DNA from 3 places in the Caloramator mitchellensis genome. Region 1 is predicted to be linked to each of the others. Evidence: a T-box and tRNA genes for the amino acid it is inferred to sense, from the RefSeq annotation. Region 1 holds a T-box; the other regions hold tRNA genes.
What was found. A T-box is a leader RNA that pairs with one kind of tRNA and senses whether it is charged. The one in region 1 lies ahead of pheS (phenylalanine--tRNA ligase subunit alpha), so its partner is inferred to be a tRNA-Phe.
Positions count from the first base shown of each region.

Region 2: it encodes a tRNA-Phe, which carries the amino acid that the T-box ahead of pheS (phenylalanine--tRNA ligase subunit alpha) is inferred to sense. The anticodon was not compared.
Region 3: it encodes a tRNA-Phe, which carries the amino acid that the T-box ahead of pheS (phenylalanine--tRNA ligase subunit alpha) is inferred to sense. The anticodon was not compared.

Region 1 covers NZ_LKHP01000003.1:35,993-43,202, forward strand. Annotated here, with positions in the region: gene rplT (50S ribosomal protein L20) at 1-75, shown strand, start outside; gene ABG79_RS03335 (TrkH family potassium uptake protein) at 194-1,555, shown strand; gene ABG79_RS03340 (potassium channel family protein) at 1,572-2,234, shown strand; gene ABG79_RS03345 (TrmH family RNA methyltransferase) at 2,245-3,009, shown strand; T-box leader at 3,070-3,281, shown strand; gene pheS (phenylalanine--tRNA ligase subunit alpha) at 3,393-4,412, shown strand; gene pheT (phenylalanine--tRNA ligase subunit beta) at 4,424-6,787, shown strand; gene ABG79_RS03360 (cell division protein ZapA) at 6,974-7,210, shown strand, end outside.
Region 2 covers NZ_LKHP01000005.1:110,861-118,070, reverse strand. Annotated here, with positions in the region: gene ABG79_RS06035 (S66 peptidase family protein) at 1-99, shown strand, start outside; gene ABG79_RS06030 (M20 metallopeptidase family protein) at 92-1,258, shown strand; gene ABG79_RS06025 (CotS family spore coat protein) at 1,339-2,409, shown strand; tRNA gene ABG79_RS06020 (tRNA-Phe) at 2,423-2,498, opposite strand; tRNA gene ABG79_RS06015 (tRNA-Ile) at 2,510-2,586, opposite strand; tRNA gene ABG79_RS06010 (tRNA-Glu) at 2,590-2,664, opposite strand; gene ABG79_RS06005 (MBL fold metallo-hydrolase) at 2,769-4,163, shown strand; gene ABG79_RS06000 (GNAT family N-acetyltransferase) at 4,191-5,036, shown strand; gene ABG79_RS05995 (aminotransferase-like domain-containing protein) at 5,127-6,314, opposite strand; gene ABG79_RS05990 (PrsW family glutamic-type intramembrane protease) at 6,471-7,142, shown strand.
Region 3 covers NZ_LKHP01000004.1:164,588-171,797, forward strand. Annotated here, with positions in the region: gene ABG79_RS04975 (2-hydroxyacyl-CoA dehydratase) at 1-2,185, opposite strand, end outside; tRNA gene ABG79_RS04980 (tRNA-Cys) at 2,471-2,545, opposite strand; tRNA gene ABG79_RS04985 (tRNA-Gly) at 2,555-2,630, opposite strand; tRNA gene ABG79_RS04990 (tRNA-Phe) at 2,632-2,707, opposite strand; tRNA gene ABG79_RS04995 (tRNA-Asp) at 2,711-2,787, opposite strand; tRNA gene ABG79_RS05000 (tRNA-Val) at 2,830-2,905, opposite strand; gene hslO (Hsp33 family molecular chaperone HslO) at 3,029-3,901, opposite strand; gene ABG79_RS05010 (class I SAM-dependent DNA methyltransferase) at 3,914-4,642, opposite strand; gene ABG79_RS05015 (type I phosphomannose isomerase catalytic subunit) at 4,759-5,706, shown strand; gene ABG79_RS05020 (alpha/beta-type small acid-soluble spore protein) at 5,707-5,937, opposite strand; gene ABG79_RS05025 (aspartate-semialdehyde dehydrogenase) at 6,146-7,129, shown strand; gene dapA (4-hydroxy-tetrahydrodipicolinate synthase) at 7,194-7,210, shown strand, end outside.

The sequences.
Region 1 (7,210 bases):
GCTGATATCGCGGTAAACGACGCAGCAGCATTTGCTGACTTAGTAAACTTAGCAAAGTCAAAACTAAATGCATAATTTAAGCTAATTTAACCAAAAGAGGCCTTTTTTAGGCCTCTTTGTGATTTTTAAAAAAATTTAAAAGTGCTATAATATATTATTGTATTAGATAAACTAAATATCGGGAGGACTTTGTATGCTATTCAAAGAAAGCGAGGAAGGCGTCAAAATATACAAGCTACAGCCTGTGCAAATATTGGCGCTCGGATTTGCAGGAGTTATTCTTTTAGGGGCACTTATTTTGAAATTGCCTATATCCTCTGCAGACGGAACATCTACACCTTTTATAGATTGTCTCTTTACAGCCACCTCTGCTGTATGCGTTACAGGACTTGTTGTTGTAGATACCGGAACGCACTGGAGCACATTTGGACAATTTATTATACTTTTATTAATTCAAATAGGCGGGTTAGGATTCATGACCTTTGCAACTCTGTTTGCAATTGTCCTTGGAAGGAAAATAACCCTTAAAGAAAGGCTGGTTATGCAGGAGGCATTTAACGCCTTTAATATACAGGGTATTGTTAAGCTTGCCATCTATATTATGGGAATTACCTTCAGTATAGAGGGGCTTGGGGCCATTCTTTTATCAACGCAATTTGTTCCTGAATTCGGTTGGAAAAGGGGAATATATTACGGAGTTTTCCATGCCATATCCTCTTTTTGCAATGCAGGTTTCGATTTGATTGGCGATTTTAAAAGCTTAACGCCGTATGTTGAAAATCCGGTAATCAACTTAACAGTTATGGGTCTTGTTATAGTTGGCGGATTAGGATTTGGAGTTATTACCGAAATAATTAACCATAAAAACATGAAAAAATTCTCGCTGCATTCAAAGGTTGTCCTTTTGACGACGGCAATTTTGATAGCGACAGGGGCAGTAATGTTTTTTGTTCTTGAATACAACAACCCTAATACTCTTGGGGCATTGTCATTCAAGGGCAAAATACTATCAAGCTTGTTTGCCTCAGTTACTCCAAGAACAGCAGGATTTAATACAATAAATCTTCCGGATATGACAACTTCAAGCAAGTTCCTTACAATATTATTAATGTTTGTCGGTGCGTCGCCAGGCTCTACAGGCGGTGGTATCAAGACGACAACTGCAATGCTGATAATTATGACGGTTTATGCTGTCATTCATGGTAGAGAAGATACTGAAATGTTTAATAGAAGAATTCCGAAAGAAGTTGTATATCGTGCTATTGCAATAACTTTTATAAGCTTTATGCTGGTAATTGGAGTTACTATGGTCCTTTCAATAACCCAAAGCGGCGACTTTATGGAATTTCTTTATGAAGCAACATCAGCCTTTGGAACAGTTGGACTTAGCTTGGGCTTAACATCTACACTGACTAATATAGGAAAAGTAGTGGTAATGTTGACTATGTATGTAGGCAGAGTTGGACCACTTACTCTTGCACTTGCATTTGCACGAAAACAGTTGATGACAAGCAAAAGCGTAAAATATCCTGAAGATAGAATATTGGTTGGATAATTTAGGAGGTCATTTTATGAAATCTAAGCAATTCGTAGTGATTGGACTTGGAAGATTTGGCTCAAGCGTTGCCAAAACATTATATCAATTAGGAAATGAAGTAATGGCAATAGATAACGATGAAGAGACAGTTCAGAGCATTTCAGATTATGTAACTCACGCTGTTCAGGCTGATGCTACAGACGAAGCTACAATAAGGTCTTTAGGAATTAGGAACTTTGACGTTGCAGTTGTGACAATAGGCAGTGACATTCAATCAAGCGTAATGGTTACGCTTCTTTTAAAGGAACTTGGAATAAAATATGTTATAGCAAAGGCGCACAATGAACTTCATGCAAAAGTTTTATATAAGATTGGCGCAGACAGGGTGGTATTCCCAGAAAGAGATATGGGAGTTAGAGTTGCGCATAATCTTTGCTCATCAAATATACTCGACTATATAGAACTTTCGCCGGACTATAATATTATGGAAATTGCAGCAATTGAAGAATGGCACAATAAATCATTTAGGGAACTCGATATGAGAAACAAATACGGATTCAATGTTATGGCAATTAAAAGGAGCAACGACATTAACATCTCGCCTAAGGCGGATGACGTCATTCGTCCAGGTGATATACTTGTTGTAATCTCTGAAACGGATAATATAAGAAAATTTGAATCTGATAAATTAAGATAGGATTGATTTTATGCTCAGCAAAAACAATAAACTTATTAAAGATACTCTAAAATTAAAACAGAAGAAATACAGGGATGAGTCAGGAAAATTCATCATAGAAGGTGCAAGGTTTGTTGAAGAGGCGTTAAATGAAAACAAGGTAGAATATATTTTCTACTCAGGAAAGTTTGCTTCTTCTAAATACTCATCAATATTAGATGCAAATTGCCCTAAATATGAAGTAGAAGATGCAGTGATAAAAGAACTTTCGGACACAGAAACGCCACAGGGCATTATTGCAGTTTGTATAAAGACTGATTATGATTTAGAGGTTTTAAAGGATTTTGCAGTAATAATAGACGGGGTTCAGGACCCTGGAAACCTTGGAACAATAATAAGAACAGCAGATGCTGCTGGAGCCGACGCTGTAATTATAGTAAAAGGGACAGTTGATGTGTATAATTCTAAAACTTTGCGCTCAACGATGGGCTCGATATTTCATCTGCCTGTAATTTATATAGATGAATTCGAAACTTCAATAGATATATTAAAACAAAAGGGCTTCAAAGTATATGCTACTGACCTGACTGCTAAAAGTTATATATACGACTTTGATTTTAAACAGAAAACTGCAATAATCATAGGAAACGAAGCAAATGGGATACCACAAAGCCACATAGAGCTTGCAACGGATAAAATAAAGATACCTATGATAGGCAGAGCAGAGTCACTAAACGCAGCCATGGCGTCTTCAATACTTTTATATGAGGTTGTAAGGCAAAGAATTATCAAATGAGAAAATGAATATTGATTAAAATTATTAGTTATGATAAAATATTCCACAATGATATTAAGATGCGAAACGATGAAGGAGTCCAGTAGTCCGGCGATGTGCACAGGGAGGGGATGCCGCGATTGAGAGCGTCCCTGCAATGTAACCGAATGAACCTTCGCTCCAAAGTTCCACAGCTGAAATTAAGTAGGCTGCTGGCGGCACAGCCGTTATACGAATGAGTGGAACGCTTGTGCGTTCAACTAGGGTGGTAACGCGGTCTCCCCGTCCCTATTTGGGATTGGGAGCTTTTTTATTGGTGACATTCACTTGATTTTTTGAGTTCTTGATTTGTTTGACAATTTAACTTTAGTATTCGTCAAAATTTAGTAAAAGGAGGCTAAAAAATGAGAGAGCAGCTTCAAAAGATTAAAGAAGAAGCATTATTGGAGATTAAATCGGCTGACAATAGCCAGAAAATCGATGAGATTAGGGTAAAGTATCTTGGAAAAAAGGGAAGTCTTACAACGATACTTCGCGGCATGGGTGCTTTAAGCCCTGAAGAAAGACCTATTGTGGGCAAAATTGCAAATGAAGTCAGGGAAGAAATTGAAAACCAGATTGAAAATGCATTAAATGAAATCAAAAACAAAGAAAGAAATATGAAGATTAAATCCGAATACATAGATATTACAATGCCGGGCAAAAGACATTCGATTGGAAACATCCACCCTTTAAACAAGGTGTTAGACGAGATAAAGGAAATATTCTTTGGTATGGGATTTTCAATTGCAGAGGGACCAGAGATAGAGCTTGATTATTATAATTTTGAGGCGCTTAACGTTCCTAAGAACCACCCAGCAAGGGATGAACAGGACACATTCTACATTAGCGAAAACCTCGTTCTTAGAACTCAAACTTCACCAATACAGATAAGAACTATGGAAAAAACAAAGCCGCCTATAAGAATTATTGCGCCAGGTAGAGTTTACAGGTCTGATGCAGTGGATGCAACCCACTCGCCTATATTTTATCAAATCGAAGGGCTTGTTGTTGATAAGGGAATTACTATGGCGAGCCTTAAGGGAACTCTTGAAACATTTGCTAAGAGGTTCTTCGGAGAAAACACAAGAACAAAATTCAGACCACACCACTTCCCATTTACCGAACCATCGGCCGAAGTGGATGTTTCATGCTTTGTATGCGGTGGAGAAGGCTGCAGAGTGTGCAAAGGTTCAGGATGGATTGAAATATTAGGATGCGGTATGGTTCACCCAGATGTATTAAGAAAGGGCGGAATTGACCCTGATGTTTACAGCGGCTTTGCATTTGGAATGGGGCTTGATAGAATAGTTATGATTAAATATGGAATAGATGATATTAGACTATTATATGAAAACGATATAAGATTCCTAAAGCAGTTTTAAGGAGGGATAGCATGAAGGTTCCATATAATTGGCTGTTAGAATATGTTGATTTAGATAAAGGTATAAAAGAAGTTGCAGATGCATTGACAATGTCAGGTTCAAAGGTTGAAGAGGTAATTGAATACGGAAAGGAAATAGACAGGGTTGTAACAGGATATGTTGAAAAAATTACAAAACATCCTGATGCAGATAAACTAAGAATTTGCCAGGTTAACGTTGGGAATGAAACAATTCAAATAGTTACTGGTGCAGAAAACGTTCAGGAAGGCGATACCGTTCCTGTTGCACTTCATGGTTCAACATTGCCAGGCGGGGTCAAAATTAAAAAGGGAAAATTAAGAGGTATAGAATCAAACGGAATGCTATGTTCAGAAGCCGAGCTTGGAATTGCAAAGGATGATTCGGTTCACGGAATTATGATTCTTCCAAAGGATACACCTCTTGGAGTTGACATAAAGGAAATACTTGGACTTAATGGCGGCATAATCGATTTTGAAATAACATCAAACAGAGCAGACTGTTTTGGAGTTTACGGAATAGCAAGGGAAGCATCGGCTACATTTAGAAAACCATTAAAAGCTGTTGAAACAGGTTTTAATGAAAACAGCGAAAATATAAATGATTATTTATCAGTTGAAGTAAAGGATGATTTGTGCAGACGCTATGCTGCAAGGGTTGTAAAAAATGTAAAGATAGGTCATTCACCCGAATGGATGCAGCAAAGATTGATGGACGCAGGGGTTAGGCCTATAAACAATATAGTTGACATAACAAACTATGTAATGCTTGAACTTGGTCAGCCAATGCACGCATTTGACTATAGATTTATCGAAGGTAAAAAGATAATCGTAAGAAGAGCAGAAGAAGGTGAAAAATTCACAACTCTTGACGGAATAGAAAGAACCCTTGACGATTCAATGCTTGTGATTGCGGATGGAGCAAAGGCTGTTGCTGTTGCCGGTGTTATGGGAGGTCAAAACTCTGAAATACAGGAAGATACATCTACTATTGTATTTGAATGTGCAAACTTCAATGGAACTAATGTAAGATTGACAGCAAAGAAATTAGGTTTAAGGACCGAATCGTCTTCAAGATTTGAAAAGGACTTGGACCCAAATATAATAGATGCAGCGCTAGATAGGGCATGCCACCTTATTGAAACTCTCGGCATTGGTGAAGTAGTTGGTGGTAAAATAGATATTTATCCACAGAAACTTGAGCCTTATTATATGGAAGTTAGCAGCAAGTGGATAAATGATTTTATTGGAATTAATATTTCAGCAGAAGATATGAAGAATATGCTAAAGTATCTTGGAATGAAGGTTGAAGGAGATGAAATACTTAAGATAGAAGTTCCAACCTTCAGGCAGGATGTAAAGATAAAGGAAGATGTTGCAGAAGAGATTGCAAGGCTTTATGGGTATGATACAATACCGACTGTAAAGATTAAGGGAGAGGCAGTTGAAGCTGCGTATACAAAGGAACAAAAGCTTGTTAACTTGATTAGGAATACTATGGTTTCATCGGGATTTTTTGAAACAAATACCTACTCATTTGTAAGCCCTAAGGTGTTCGATAGAGTTAAATTAAAAGAGAACAGTCCATTAAGAAATGCTGTAAAGATTTTAAACCCTCTCGGGGAAGATTTCAGCGTGATGAGAACAACACTTATTCCTTCCCTTCTTGGGACATTGGAGGTTAACAATGCAAGGGATAACAAGGAAGTTAGAATATTTGAGGTTGCTAAGACATACCATCCGACTGATGATAAACTTCCAAATGAACCTGTAAGGTTAGGCATTGCAATGATGGGTAAGGCGGATTTTTATGACCTTAAGGGAGTTGTTGAAAATATTATAAATCTTCTTGGAATAGATAAGGTTGATTTTGAAAGGGACGAACAAAACCCAACATTCCACCCAGGACGATGCGCAAGGCTTTTAGTTAGAAGAAAGGATGCGGGAGTGTTTGGTGAGATTCACCCAGAGGTTGCAGAAGAGTATGGAATCGAGGATAGGGTTTATGCTGCTGAAATAGACCTTATGGCGTTATTCGAAGCAGCTAAGTTTGAAAGAAAATACAAACCACTTCCAAAATATCCTGCAATCGATAGAGATATGGCAGTTCTTGTAAAGGACGACATTGCCGTTGCTGAAATTGAGAATATAATCTGGAAGATAGGCAAAGGCTTGGTGGAAGAGGTTAAACTTTTCGACGTTTACAAGGGTAAGCAGGTTCCAGATGGCTATAAGAGCGTAGCTTATTCAATTATATTCCGACTTGAGGACAGAACATTAACTGACGATGAAATAAACCCTGTTTTCAACAAGATAGTTGAAACCCTTTCAAATAAACTTGGCGCTCAGCTCAGATAAATTATCAGTTCCCATGAATGATTTAGAAGGAGACTCTAATTCCATTCATGGGAATTATAATGCTTATAAATTATCCCTTACAAAAAAATCACCAAAAAATTTATAAAAATACAAAAAATTATAGTGAAAAAATTAAAATTAATGATAAAATATAATTAATGCAGCTTATTTGAAAGGGTGCTTGATATGGGTAAAAATAAAGTAAATGTTAAGATAAATGGAATTGAATATACATTGACAGGCAATGAGCCTGAGGAATATCTATTTTCTATCGGCAATTTTGTCGATAAAAAAATAAAGGAAATACTGCGCTCTAATTTAAACCATTCCAATACATCGGCGACAGCGCTTGCTGCTATATTGATTGCTGATGAATTGTTCAAATTGAGAAGGGAATTTGAGACTCTTAAGCAGGTTTCAGTT
Region 2 (7,210 bases), on a different contig from region 1:
GGTCATGGAGAGAAAAGAATTACCATTCCAATTGGTATTAAGGCAATGATAAAAGATGATAGGCTAATGTTTATGGAGGAGGGTGTTACTAATGATTAATTTTTTATATGAGGCTAATGCAATTAAAGACATTTTAGTTGAAATAAGAAGGGAACTACATAAGAATCCAGAGATAGATAGAAACTTAAAATATACGGCTTCGTTGGTCGAAAAATATTTAAAACAATATAGCATCGATTATAAAAGGTATGATAATTGTGGCATTATTGCTGAAATTGGAAAATCAGATAAAATTGTTGCATTAAGGGCAGATATGGATGCTCTTGAAATTGAAGATTTAAAGGATAAGCCGTATAGTTCTATTAAAAAAGGATTAATGCATGCCTGCGGACATGACGCACATACAGCTATTCAAATAGGTGCAGCAATAATTTTAAAAAAATATGAATCCAAATTAAATGGAAAGGTTAGGCTTATATTTCAACCAGCTGAAGAGACAGATGGTGGAGCTAAAGATATGATAAATTTTGGTGCACTTGACAACGTTAGGGCAATATATGCACTTCATGTTGATGAAACGCTCGATACGGGAGTTATTGGGGTAAAAAAAGGATTGGTAGCAGCAGCTTCGAATCCATTTAAAATATCAATTTTTGGAAAAGGCGCTCATGGCGCTTATCCCCATGATGGAATAGACAGCATATATATTGCTGCTAAAGTAATAGATGGAATACAAGGCATTATATCGAGAGAAGTTGCTGCTGCAGACAGTGCTGTCATTACAGTTGGTAAAATTCATGGTGGAACTGCAGCTAATGCTGTAGCAAGAAATGTCGATATAGAAGGTATTATTAGAACTGTAGGAGATGATTTAAGGCAATTTGTTTTAAGTAGATTTAAAGAAGTAGTTATAGATACTTCACGAATTTATAGGGGTATTGCTGAGGTTGATATATTCGAAAGCTATCCATCATTTTCAAACGATGATATATTATTTAATGATTTTATAAAATTTGTAGGTGATATAAACGAAATCAAATTGATTGAGATACAAAAACCTGGAATGGGTGTGGAGGATTTTGCATACTATACAAAATTAGTTCCAGGGCTTTATTATAAGTTGGGTTGTCGCAATGTTGAGAAAGGTATAGTTCACCCTGCACATGGAAGCTATTTTGATATTGATGAAGATTGCCTTGCTCTAGGTAGTGCTACACAAACCATGTGTGCATTTAATTATCTCAATAGTCATAAATAATATTATCATAAATGATAACGTTATCATAAATCACTAAAATATAGAGTATACTTTAATAAATCAATATATATGTGATAAATATGCATAAAACAAGAATTATTAAGAAGAATACTTATCTTAATGAAAAAGAATTTACAAAAATATCCAAGATACTAAAAAATCATTATAATTTAGTTCCGACGGAAATTGAAAAAGTAAGAAGCGTTTATCGAATAACTACGGATAAAGGAAAATATTGCTTAAAAGAATTTAAACATAACGACAAAAAGGCAATCATAGGATTTTACTTAACTAAACATCTTCAGGAAAACGGATTTAACGGAATAGCAGAGTATTACAAAACAAAATCTGATTTGGAATGCATAAAAGAGCACGGAAGATATTATTACTTAACGAGTTGGATAGATGGGAGAGAATGTAACTTTGAAAATTTTGACGAGCTTAAATCATCATTAGAGCTTCTTGCAGACTTTCATCAAAAAGCAAAAGGTTTTTATTTATCAAAAGTAAAAATAAATAGCAACTATAATAAATGGCAAAAAAAACTGAATTTAATGATAGAAGATTTAAAATTATTTAAGAAAATAATACTTCAAAAAAGAGTTAAAACTTCCTTTGACATCAAATATTTTGATATGGTTGATTACTATTTAAACATTGCAAACAAGGCTTTGGAGAAATTTAAATCAACAGCTTATACTAAAGTTTGTGACAAAGCTAGAGAACAAAAATTTATTTGTCATGACAGTTTTTATTATCAGAATTTACTAATAGACAAAAATGATAAGTTATACTTAATCGATTTAGACAGTATAGTTTATGATATCCCTATTTATGATCTTGCAAAATTTTTAAGAAGAACATTGAATAAGAGCTTATTTTATTGGGACTTTGGAATAACAGAAAAATTAATAAGATTCTATGAGAAAAATAGGCATATTGAAGATGAAGAGTATGAGATAATGCTGGGCTTTTTAATGATTCCTCATAGATTTTGGAAAATAGGAAGGAAAAGATACTTTAAACATAAGGAGTGGAGTGAAGAAAAATATAATAAAAAGCTTGAAAAAGAAATTAGGTTAAAGGATAAGAGAGAAGAGTTTTTTGATAAATTCAAAAATTATTTTGTAGAAAAAAAACAAGACAGTTAAACTGTCTTGTTTTTGGTGGCCAGAGCCGGAATCGAACCAGCGACACGGGGATTTTCAGTCCCCTGCTCTACCTACTGAGCTATCTGGCCATATTTTATTTTGGTGGGCCTTCAGGGACTCGAACCCCGGACCGACCGGTTATGAGCCGGTTGCTCTAGCCAGCTGAGCTAAAGGCCCTAGTGGTGACCCCTAGGGGATTCGAACCCCTGTTACCGCCGTGAAAGGGCGATGTCTTAACCACTTGACCAAGGGGCCATAATGGGTTAAAATCTAATTAAGCATTCTCAAACCCGACATGTAATAATATATCATGATATTTAATACATGTCAACACTTTTTTAAAATTTTAGGGGGAAATTATGATTAAAATAAGATTTTTAGGCGCTACAAGAGCTGTTACTGGGTCATGTTATTACATTGAAACTTCTAAGAGAAAATTTTTAGTAGATTGCGGTATGTTTCAAGGAAAGGACGCTAAGTTGAATGTTAATGATTTTGTTTTTAATCCATCCGATATTGATTTTATTTTAATTACTCATGCTCATATAGACCATACAGGAAGATTGCCATTGCTAGTAAAACAGGGATTTAAGGGCTCTATTTTTTGCACAACTGCTACTGCAGATTTACTAAAGATTATGCTTGTGGATAGCGGACATATTCAAGAGATGGATGCTATTTCAGAGAACAAAAAAAGGCAACGCAAAGGACTACCTCCAATTGAGCCACTATATACTGCACAGGATGGAGATAGGGTAAAAGATTTTGTAACTTCAGTTCCATATAATTATACAATACAGGTTGATAAAAATATAAGCGTGAATTTTAAAGATGCAGGACATCTTTTAGGCTCGTCAATAATAGAAATTAATATTCTAGACGATGGTCAAAATAAGAAAATTGTATTTTCCGGAGACCTAGGCAATACTAATATACCAATAATTAAGGACTATGAGTTTGTTGATTATGCTGATTACTTGATTATCGAATCTACTTATGGCAATAGATTACATCCATCGTTAGATGAGGCATTAAATTTATATGATATAATTGAAAAGACTACTTCAAAGGGCGGCAATGTAGTTATTCCTTCCTTTGCTGTCGGAAGAACACAGGAATTACTATATATTTTAAATCATTACGTCGATATTGAAAAAATAAAAAGGATGTCTGAAATTGAAATATATCTTGATTCACCTCTTGCTGAAGAGGCAACTGGAGTTTTTGAAAGACATAAAGAATGTTATGATGAGGATGCACTAAAGAATTTAGCTCTTGATATTGATGTGCTAGACTTTAAAAATTTGCACTATGTGAAGACTAAGGAAGAGTCGATGGAGTTAAATAAAAAAAATGGGGTTGTTATTATATCATCAAGTGGTATGTGTGAAGCTGGAAGAATTAAGCATCATTTAAAATACAACCTTTGGAAAAAAAATTCTACAATCTTATTCGTAGGATACCAAGCAGAAGGAACATTGGGAAGAAGAATTTTAGATGGCGCCAAGAAAGTAAAAATATTTGGAGAAGAAATTGCAGTAAATGCAGAAGTTATAAATATGCCTGGACTTTCAGGCCATGCTGATTTAAATGGATTAGTAAATTGGTTTAAAAATATTAAAAATGGAGTAGGAAAAAGAGTCTTTATAACTCATGGAGAAGTGGAGGCAAGTTTTAATTTAAAAAAAGTATTTGAATCAATTTCGAATGTAAGCTGTTATATCCCTGATTTTATGGAAGAAATTATACTTTAATTCATTAATAATTTGAAAGGAGCAGCTATGCTTTCGCTTGAAGTAGCTAGAATAAGGGATTATTATATGATATTAAAATTATTAAAAAAACATAACAGAAAGAGCTTTGAATATTATAGTAATTTTAATGACAATATTTTTTCATATTTTATTACAAAAAACATTTATAAAATAAAAAGGCGAGAAAGAGTAGTCGGATTGATTATATGTAATTTTATAAAAAGAGAAGTATATTTTGTCCCAACAGTGAATATAAAAATAGATTTTAATGATATTTATAAGCTTCTCGTATCTAACTTTAAAGGGTATGATTTTCCTTTCGTTTATTATGGATTTGACTTAATAAATTCTTTGGGAATAGAAAATCAACTTGCCATTATCAAGAATTATAAAATAATGGTTAATAATATAAGTAATTTGAATTTTATAAATTCTAATATTGAAAATTTATCAGTTGAAAGAATGAAAATAACAGAGCAGGAAAGCTTGAGAGTAGAACTTCAAAATAAAATTTTTGGTAATTTAATTAACCGAAAAGTGCTTACTGTAAGCGAAGTAATTGCGGAAGAAAAAAAGAAAGAATTTTTGAAAGATTTATGTTTCTTTTTGAAATATCAGGATAAATATATAGGTTATGGACAAATTGTAATTAATAATGAAGGATATTTTTTAATTAATTTTGGTATATTAGAGGAATTTAGAGGGAAGGGCTATGCAAAGCTTTTTTTAAGTGAAATACTAAAAAATGCAAAGAATTACGGTGTGGAAACATTGTATTTAAAGGTTGATAATTATAATCTTAAAGCTATTAAACTTTATGAGGATTTAGGTTTTGAGGAACTGATCAATGTTGCAACAATTAAAATTTTTTAACAATCTATTAAAACGAAATTAGGCACCATGCATGAATTTTAGGCTCACATCATGGTGCCTTTTACAACTTAAATGCTTTCCGAAAAGTTTTTATCTATAAACTTCTTTTAAAACTTTTCCTAAACGTTTCATGCCTTCAACAATTTTTTCTTCGGTCATATTAGAAAAATTAAGTCTAAAATGGTTTGGATGTCCTCCATTAGGGAAGAAGGAACCGCCTGGAACAAAAGCTACTTTTTCCAAAAGAGCAGTCTTTAGAAGTTCTGCAGTGTCAATATCTTCTCTAAGTGAAACCCATGTAAACAATCCACCATGAGGATAGGTATATTTAACTTCTTCAGGGAATTCACTTTTTATCATTTCAATCATCAAATCTCTACGTTTTCTGTAAATAGCTTTTATTTTTTCAATATGTTCTTCAAGACTATATGTTGTCATAAAGAAGGCTGCTTCTCTTTGCGATATAGAGCTTGATTGCAAATCGGCTCCTTGCTTAACGATAATAAACTTATTTAACATCTCAATTTCAGCACAAATCCAACCCAATCTTAAACCAGGACAGAATGTTTTAGAGAATGTTCCAAGATAAATTACAAGTCCATTCTTATCCATGCTTTTTATAGTAGGAATATGTTCTCCTTCAAATCTAAGTTCCCCATAAGGATTGTCTTCAACTATTGGAATATTATATTTTTCGGCAAGTTGTAGCATTTTTACTCTTCTCTCATAGCTTAAAGTTTTGCCTGTTGGGTTTTGAAAGTCTGGTATTGTATAAATAAATTTAGCATTTGGATATTTTTCAATGGCTTTTTCAAGTTCCTCTACTATCATTCCGTCATCATCCATAGGAATCTCAACAAACTTTGGCATATATGCTCTAAAAGCATTTATAGCACCGAGATAGCTTGGACTTTCGCATATAACAACATCGTCCTTATCTAAAAATACTCTCCCTATAAAGTCAAGCCCCTGTTGTGAACCATTCGTTATTAAAATGTTTTCAAAACTTACATTTACCCCTACCGCTTTCATTCTTTGTTCTGCTATAATTTTTCTTAAAGGAGTGTAACCTTCAGTTGGTCCATATTGAAGTGCATTTTTTCCTTCAACATCGAGAACTTTGTGCGAGATTAGTTTCAATTGCTCAATTGGGAAAAGTTCTGGAGCTGGCAAGCCTCCTGCAAAGGATATGATGTCAGGTTGTTCAGTTAATTTTAATAATTCTCTGATTTCTGATGCTTTTAGATAGTTCATTCTTTCAGATAACCTCAGTTCCATAAAGGCACCCCCAAATATATTATACTTTTTTATGGGTAAAATATTAATGTATCTTTAACTGCCATTTTTATTATAACAAATAATAATAAGATAAACAACAAATATTGAAAGATTCTGAATTATTTTTTTAATCAAAAAATGAAATGAGGTGTTTTTATGTTAAAATTATTTGCAATTGCACTTGCACCTTCGATAGCTTTATTGATTTTTATCTATCAAAAAGATAGATATGATAGGGAGCCTGCTAATATATTGCTTACATTGTTTTTATTCGGTTTTCTTTCAACTGTTCCAGTATATTTTGTAGAAAGATTTTTGAGTTATTTTGGAAAAGGGCCATTTTATACTGCTTTTATAGTTGCGGGACTAACAGAAGAATTATTTAAATTTATTATTATTTATTCTATTACATTTAAATTGGTGGAATACAATGAAAAATTAGATGGAATTGTCTATAGTGTTTTTACTTCATTGGGTTTTGCCTCGGCTGAAAACATTCTTTATATATTGAATCAAAAAAATTTCATTGCGACAGGCATAATGAGGGGCTTATTTGCTGTTCCGGGTCACATGTTATTTGCAATCACTATGGGTTATTATTTGTCGCTTGCAAGGTTTGCAGATGATAAAAGACCGTTTTTCTTGATTAATGCGCTTTTAATGCCGATTCTGTTGCATGGAATTTATGACTTTATTTTGTTTTCAAGAATATATGGATATTTCGTTATATTTATTTTGTTCATCATATATCTTTGGAGGATAAATTTAAATAGATTGAACCGATATGTAAAGGAGTCAAGAGCCATATACGATAAAGATAACATATAAATTATTATGTTAACAAAAACTAATTATTGATTAATACAATTTATAATAGTATAATAACTTCGTATAAT
Region 3 (7,210 bases), on a different contig from region 1:
GAACAATTTTCGCTGGATAACATACGGTATCGGAAGGTATTGTCTCCATGCCAAGTTCATATATTTTTTTGTTTGACTTATCGGATAAAACAACTCTAAATCCAAGTTCAGAAAAAAATGTATGCCATAGTGGGTAGTTTTCATAAATATTTAAAACCCTTGGTATTCCAATTATGCCTCTTTTCGCTATTGATTCATCTAAAGGTTTATATTCAAACAATCTTTTATACTTATACTCATAAAGATTTGGGACATCGCTTTTTACACTAAAATTTCCAGCGCCTTTTTCACACCTATTGCCTGATACAAATTTCTTACCATCGCCAAATGTGCTTATTGTTAACTGACAATTGTTTGTGCATAATTTGCATCTTGTATGCGATTGTTTAATTTCAAATTTTTCTAATCCCTCGCTTGAAATTATGCTCGACTTTTCTCCATGTGCAAACCTTTCCTTTGCTATTAAAGCTGCTCCAAATGCTCCCATCAAGCCAGATATGTCAGGTCGTATCGCTTCCTTACCAGACACCAGTTCAAATGCTCTAAGAACTGCTTCATTATAAAAGGTGCCTCCTTGGACAATTATTTTTTCTCCTAAATCTTCAATATTTCTTATCTTGATAACTTTTTGCAATGCATTTTTAATAACCGAAAACGATAGCCCTGCTGAAATGTCAGCAACACTTGCACCTTCCTTTTGAGCTTGTTTCACTTTTGAGTTCATAAAAACTGTGCACCTTGAGCCCAAATCAACGGGATTTTTTGAAAATAATGCCTCCTTTGCAAAATCTTCTATGGCCATACCTAATGATTTTGCAAAAGATTCTATAAATGAACCGCAACCCGATGAACAAGCCTCGTTCAATACTATATTTTCTATTACTCCATTTTTAACTCTGATGCATTTCATATCCTGACCGCCGATATCTAGTATAAAATCGACGTTCGGATCAAAGAATTCTGCTGCTTTATAGTGTGCAATGGTTTCAACTTCAGATTCATCTATTGAAAAGCCAGCCTTTATTAATCCTTCTCCGTAACCTGTAACGCATGACTTGGCGATATGTGCGTTGTCTGGAAGTTCTTTATAAATTTTTTTGATTATGTTTAATACCGCATTAACAGGGTTTCCTTGATTATTTGAGTAAAGACTAAATAATAGATTATTCTCAGCGTCTATTAAAACTGCCTTTGTAGTAGTTGACCCAGCATCTATTCCTAAAAAGCATTCTCCCTTATGCTGAGCAATATTTTTTCTTTTAATTTTATTTTGCTCATGCCTTGTTTTAAAACTTATATAGTAGTTTTCATTTTCAAATAAAGGACTTAGGACATTTATTTCTTTATTCAAAAAAAGAGTAGTATCTTGAAGCTTGTCTAAAATTGTTTCAAGTTTGAATGTTTCCTTATCCTTTGCAACGTGCGCTGCGCCAAGTGCTACAAATAGCTGAGAATTTTCAGGAAAAATTGCATCATTAATATCTATATTTAGAGTCTCTATAAACCTTTTTCTAAGTTCACTTAAAAAATAAAGTGGACCACCTAAAAAAGCTACTTTTCCCGTTATTTTCCTCCCTGCAGCCAATCCGCTTATCGTTTGGTTTACAACTGCTTGAAACACAGAAGCCGCTATATCTTCCTTTTTTACTCCTTCGTTTATAAGGGCTTGAATATCGGTTTTTGCAAATACACCGCATCTTGAAGCAATTGGGTAAATTACTTTATAACTTTTTGCCAATTCATTTAACCCTATAGCGTCTGTTTCCATCAATCCTGCCATTTGGTCAATAAATGCTCCTGTTCCTCCAGCGCAACTCCCATTCATTCTTTGTTCTATGCTGCCGCTAAAATAGGTGATTTTAGCATCTTCTCCTCCAAGCTCTATAGCTATATTTGTTTCAGGAGCATATATATTAACAGCCTTTGTAGCCGCAATTACCTCCTGCTCAAAAGGCAAATCTAACCATTTTGAAATTCCAATTCCAGCCGAACCAGTGACAGCTATCTTTATTTTTTTATCCCCAATTATCTGCTTTGCATCAGTTAAAACTTCCTTAACAGTATTGACAACATCAGCGTAATGACGCTTATATTTGCTGTTTACTATTTTGTTATATTTATCTAATATTACTAATTTGACGGTAGTTGAGCCAACATCTAATCCCAATAAATACTCATAACCCATTATTTTCCCTTCTTTCAAGTAAGCTAAGTAACAATCTGAATTTAATTCTAATACTCTAAAATAAAAGCAACAAATCCAAAATATTCTATTTATTGGTCTAATTCAGTTGATTTGCTCAAAACAGACAAACTAAAGCCATTTATCTTTTATTTGCGATTAGTATCTTTGTAAATTGCCATTTATCAAGGACGCATGTTCAAATTGACAAACAAATCAAGAAGTCAAGAAATCAAGTGAATGTCACCAAAAGAAAAAGCAGCTTGCAATATTGCAAGCTGCATTGTATGGAGGCGGCACCCGGATTTGAACCGGGGAATGAAGGTTTTGCAGACCTGTGCCTTACCACTTGGCTATGCCGCCATATTTAGTTGGAGCGGGAAACGGGACTCGAACCCGCGACTTTCACCTTGGCAAGGTGACGCTCTACCAACTGAGCTATTCCCGCATGGTGGCCAGAGCCGGAATCGAACCAGCGACACGGGGATTTTCAGTCCCCTGCTCTACCTACTGAGCTATCTGGCCAGTTGGCGACCCAGAAGGGGCTCGAACCCTCGACCTCCGGCGTGACAGGCCGGCACTCTAACCAACTGAGCTACTGGGCCAAGAAACTTAATCTTAGGTGCCAGGCACTTAAGATTAAGATTTGGTGGGCACAATAGGGCTCGAACCTATGACCCTCTGCTTGTAAGGCAGATGCTCTCCCAGCTGAGCTATGCGCCCACATCGATGTTTTGATTATATCATCAAAACTTATCTTTGTCAACTTTGCCTTATTGGCGCTGCCGACATGTAATATATTATATCATTTTTGCACTTATGTCAACACCTTTTTTTTAATTTATTTTATTTATCAATTAGTTTCTTAATTTCTTCCTTTGTGAACTTATATTTCTTATCACAGAAATGGCATTCAAGTTGAATAGATTCCTCTTCGTCATGCAGCCTTTGTAGTTCTTCTTTTCCGAGTGCAATCAATGCCCTTTCAACCCTTTCTCTTGAACAATCACATTCGTATCGGCAGTCTATTTTTTCGTATATTTTCAAATCCATATCATCAAACAACATATTTAATATCTCTTCACCTGATTTTCCTTCAGCAATCAGTGTTGATAGTGGAGGAATTTCCTGAAGTCTAAATGTGATTATGTCTGCTAAAAATTCATTTGCACCTGGCATCATCTGGATAATAAGTCCACCCGCAGCTTTAATAGAAATATCTGTATCAACTAAAACACCAAGCACAACTGCCGATGGAACTTGTTCAGATACTGTAAAATAGTATGCAATATCGTCACCTATCTCACCTGTTCTTAATGGCACCTGACCAACGTAGGGTTCCTTTAGCCCTAAATCCTTTACTACGTTTAAAAAGCCATTCACACCTACTATTCTACCAACATCTAATTTGCCTTTTTCATTTAGCGGAAGATCTGCTCCTGGATTTGATACATAAGCCTTGACATTGCCCTTAGGGTTTGAAACAGCTACCATATTGCCAATTGAGCCTCCACCATTAAGAGAAAGTGTAATGGTATCCCGCTCCCCCTTGAGCATTGTTCCCATCATTGAAGCTACTGTCATAAACCTCCCAAGCGCTGCAGATGCAGTAGGTGAAAGGTTGTGTATCCTCCTTGCCTCTTCTACCATATCAGTTGTAATAGCTGCAAATAATCTTATATCTCCATTTGCTGCTGTCGCTCTTAAAATATATGCCATATTTTGACCTCCTTATTTTTTAGCTACAAAGGTGATTCTTAAAGTCTCATTGTGAATGTTATTAAACGAATAATCATCATATATTTCAACTTTTTTGTATCCTGTATTCTTGAGCATATTAACTATTTTATCACAAGTATGCGCTCTTTGAACATGGTGTTCATCTATTCTCTTAAATAGTTTGCCTTCCTTTACAAAGAATGTAATATACATATCTAAAATATCATCATCTATATAGTTATCCCATATATAGCAGTAATCGTCTTCATTCAATGTAAAGGAGTTGTTTCCTATTATTTTTTTTAATTTGTATTCAGAACTTATATCAAATAAAAATAAGCCACATTCATTTAGATGATTATTGACTCTGTTGAAAATATCAATCAATTCTTCATCTTCAATTATATAGTTTAATCCATCATTATGGCAGAATATGAAATCAAATTTTTTGTCAAACTTCAAATCTCTCATGTCTTGATTTATAAATACTACATCCTTATTTTTTATTTTATTTCTTGCAAAATTCAGCATATCTTCTGAAACATCAAGGGCTACTACCTTTAATCCCATATCATATAACCTTTGAGTCATGTTACCAGTCCCGCAGGCTAGTTCAAGGACAGTTTTCCCATTATAATCTATTCCATTTAAATTCATATACTTTTCTATAAATCTTTTCCAAGAGTCATAATCTATGTCTATCATCTTGTCGTAAATCTGTGCGAGTTCAATATATTGCATTCTCCCACCCCGCTTAAATTTCTCTATATATTTTATTATATTAATCAAATAAAGTCTATTATATATTTATATTTTATTGTATAATATTGTCAGCAATTTTATGGGAGGGGATTTATTTGTTGTATCCTTTGTTTTTTGAGCCTGTATATAAGGAAATAATATGGGGAGGAAGAAAATTAGAAAAATACTTTAATCGAAATATACCCGATGGAAATATAGCAGAAAGCTGGGAGGTTTCTTGCCATAAAAGTGGAATGAGCATCATTAGAAACGGCGAACTAAAAGGGACAACTTTGAAGGAAGTAATAGATTCATACGGTGAAATAATTCTTGGGAAAAAATATAACTCTTTCCCACTTCTAGTTAAATTGATTGATGCAAATGATAAACTTTCCGTTCAGGTTCATCCTGATGATGATTATGCTAAAAAGTTTGAAAATCAATTTGGCAAAACAGAAATGTGGTATGTGATAGATGCTAAGGAAAATGCTCAATTAGTTTATGGTTTAAAGAGTGAAATATCAAAAGAAAAATTTATTGAAGCGATAAATTTAAACAAGGTTGAGGAATGTTTAAATTATGTAAATGTATCTAAAGGTGATGTGATCTTCATTCCTTCTGGAACCGTTCATGCAATTATGGATGGGTTATTGCTTGCAGAAATACAGCAGAGCAGTGATGTAACATATAGGCTTTATGATTGGAATAGAGTTGATAAAGAAGGAAAAAGGCGAGAACTTCATATTGATAAGGCGCTTGATGTAATCAATTTTAATTTTGAAGGAAATGTGTTAAAACCAGAGTTTAAATCATTTGACGGCTATGAAATTGCAGATGCAATAAAGTGCCCTTATTTCGAAGTAAGTATAATCAAAGTCAATCTAAGTTATAAATCAAACTGTAATGGTAGTTTCAAAGTATACACAGCTGTAGAAGGAGAAGGAGAAGTTTTATACAATGGAATCTCATATAAAATAAATTGCGGCGACAGTTTCTTGATGCCAGCAGAACTTGATGAATATGAAATATTAGGCAAAATAACTTTATTAGAAACTAAAGCCTAATTATTCATTCCACTTTCGTCCAGCGTCCTTATTTAATTTGGTCATTATTCCTCCAATGCGTCCAGTTTCTTCTGCAGTTAATCCGCTCCATCCATATTTTCTAACTTTATCTATAAGTCCTAATTCTTCAGCTATTTCGAATTTAATTTTTTCTCTTTCCTTTTCCTTTTCAGAAAGCTCTTTTTTAGCCTTAATTTTAGACTTTACAATTTTTTTGAAGGGCGTAGTCATGAAAACACCTCCCTGTTTTTAGTATTACAGAGAGGTGTTTTTTTATACCATATGAAAGAATATTTATAAAATAGTGCTTAAAAAATATTTTTATTGTGGTATAATATCATCTAATAAAACAAAAGCTTACATATTAATAGGCTAATATAATATTAAATAAGTTGTTAGTAATATATTATATTAAGATAATTAAAAGGAGGCGGTTATTATGCCAAAGGTTGCTGTGGTTGGTGCTACCGGTATGGTAGGCAGAATGATGTTAAATGTTTTAGAGGAGAGAAATTTCCCTATTGATGAGCTTTATTTGTTTGCTTCAGCTAAGTCTGCTGGATTGGAGATTGAGTTTAAAAATAAAAAATATATCGTAGAAGAGCTAAAGGAGGATTCTTTCGATAGAGGTATTGACATTGCGCTTTTCTCAGCTGGAGCTTCAACAAGTTTAAAATTTGCTAAAATTGCTGCATCTAAAGGATGTGTTGTTATAGACAATAGTTCAGCATGGAGAATGGATGAGGAAGTGCCTCTTGTAGTGCCAGAGGTTAATCCTGAAGATATAAAATGGAATAAGGGTATAATTGCAAATCCAAACTGCTCAACTATTCAAGCAGTGGTTGCACTTAAACCACTCGATTTGAAATATAAAATAAAAAGAATAGTCTACTCAACATATCAGGCAGTATCAGGTGCTGGTCAGAGCGGATATGAGGATTTAAAAAATGGGGTTCAAGGCATAGCTCCTAAAAAGTTTCAACACCCAATTGCATTTAATGTTATACCTCATATAGATGTTTTTATGGAAGATGGCTACACTAAAGAAGAAATTAAAATGATTAATGAAACAAGAAAAATAATGCACAGACCTGATTTAAAGGTTACTGCTACAACTGTAAGAGTTCCAGTTTATCATGGCCATAGCGAATCCATAAACGTTGAATTTGAGAAAGATTTCAAATTGCATGAAGTTAAAGAAATATTGAGAAATAGCCCAGGGATTATACTTATGGACGACCCGAACAATAATATTTATCCTATGCCAATTTATGCTGAAGGTAAAAACGAAGTTTTTGTTGGAAGATTAAGAAGAGATGATAGTGTTGATTTTGGTTTAAATATGTGGGTAGTTGCAGATAATATCAGAAAAGGTGCCGCAACAAATGCAGTTCAAATTGCTGAGCTACTAATCAGCAAATGATTGTTCGTGGTAAATTTTGTGCATATAATAATAATATATATTAAATTAAGAGAGGATGGTCATTATGACTTTATTCAAGGG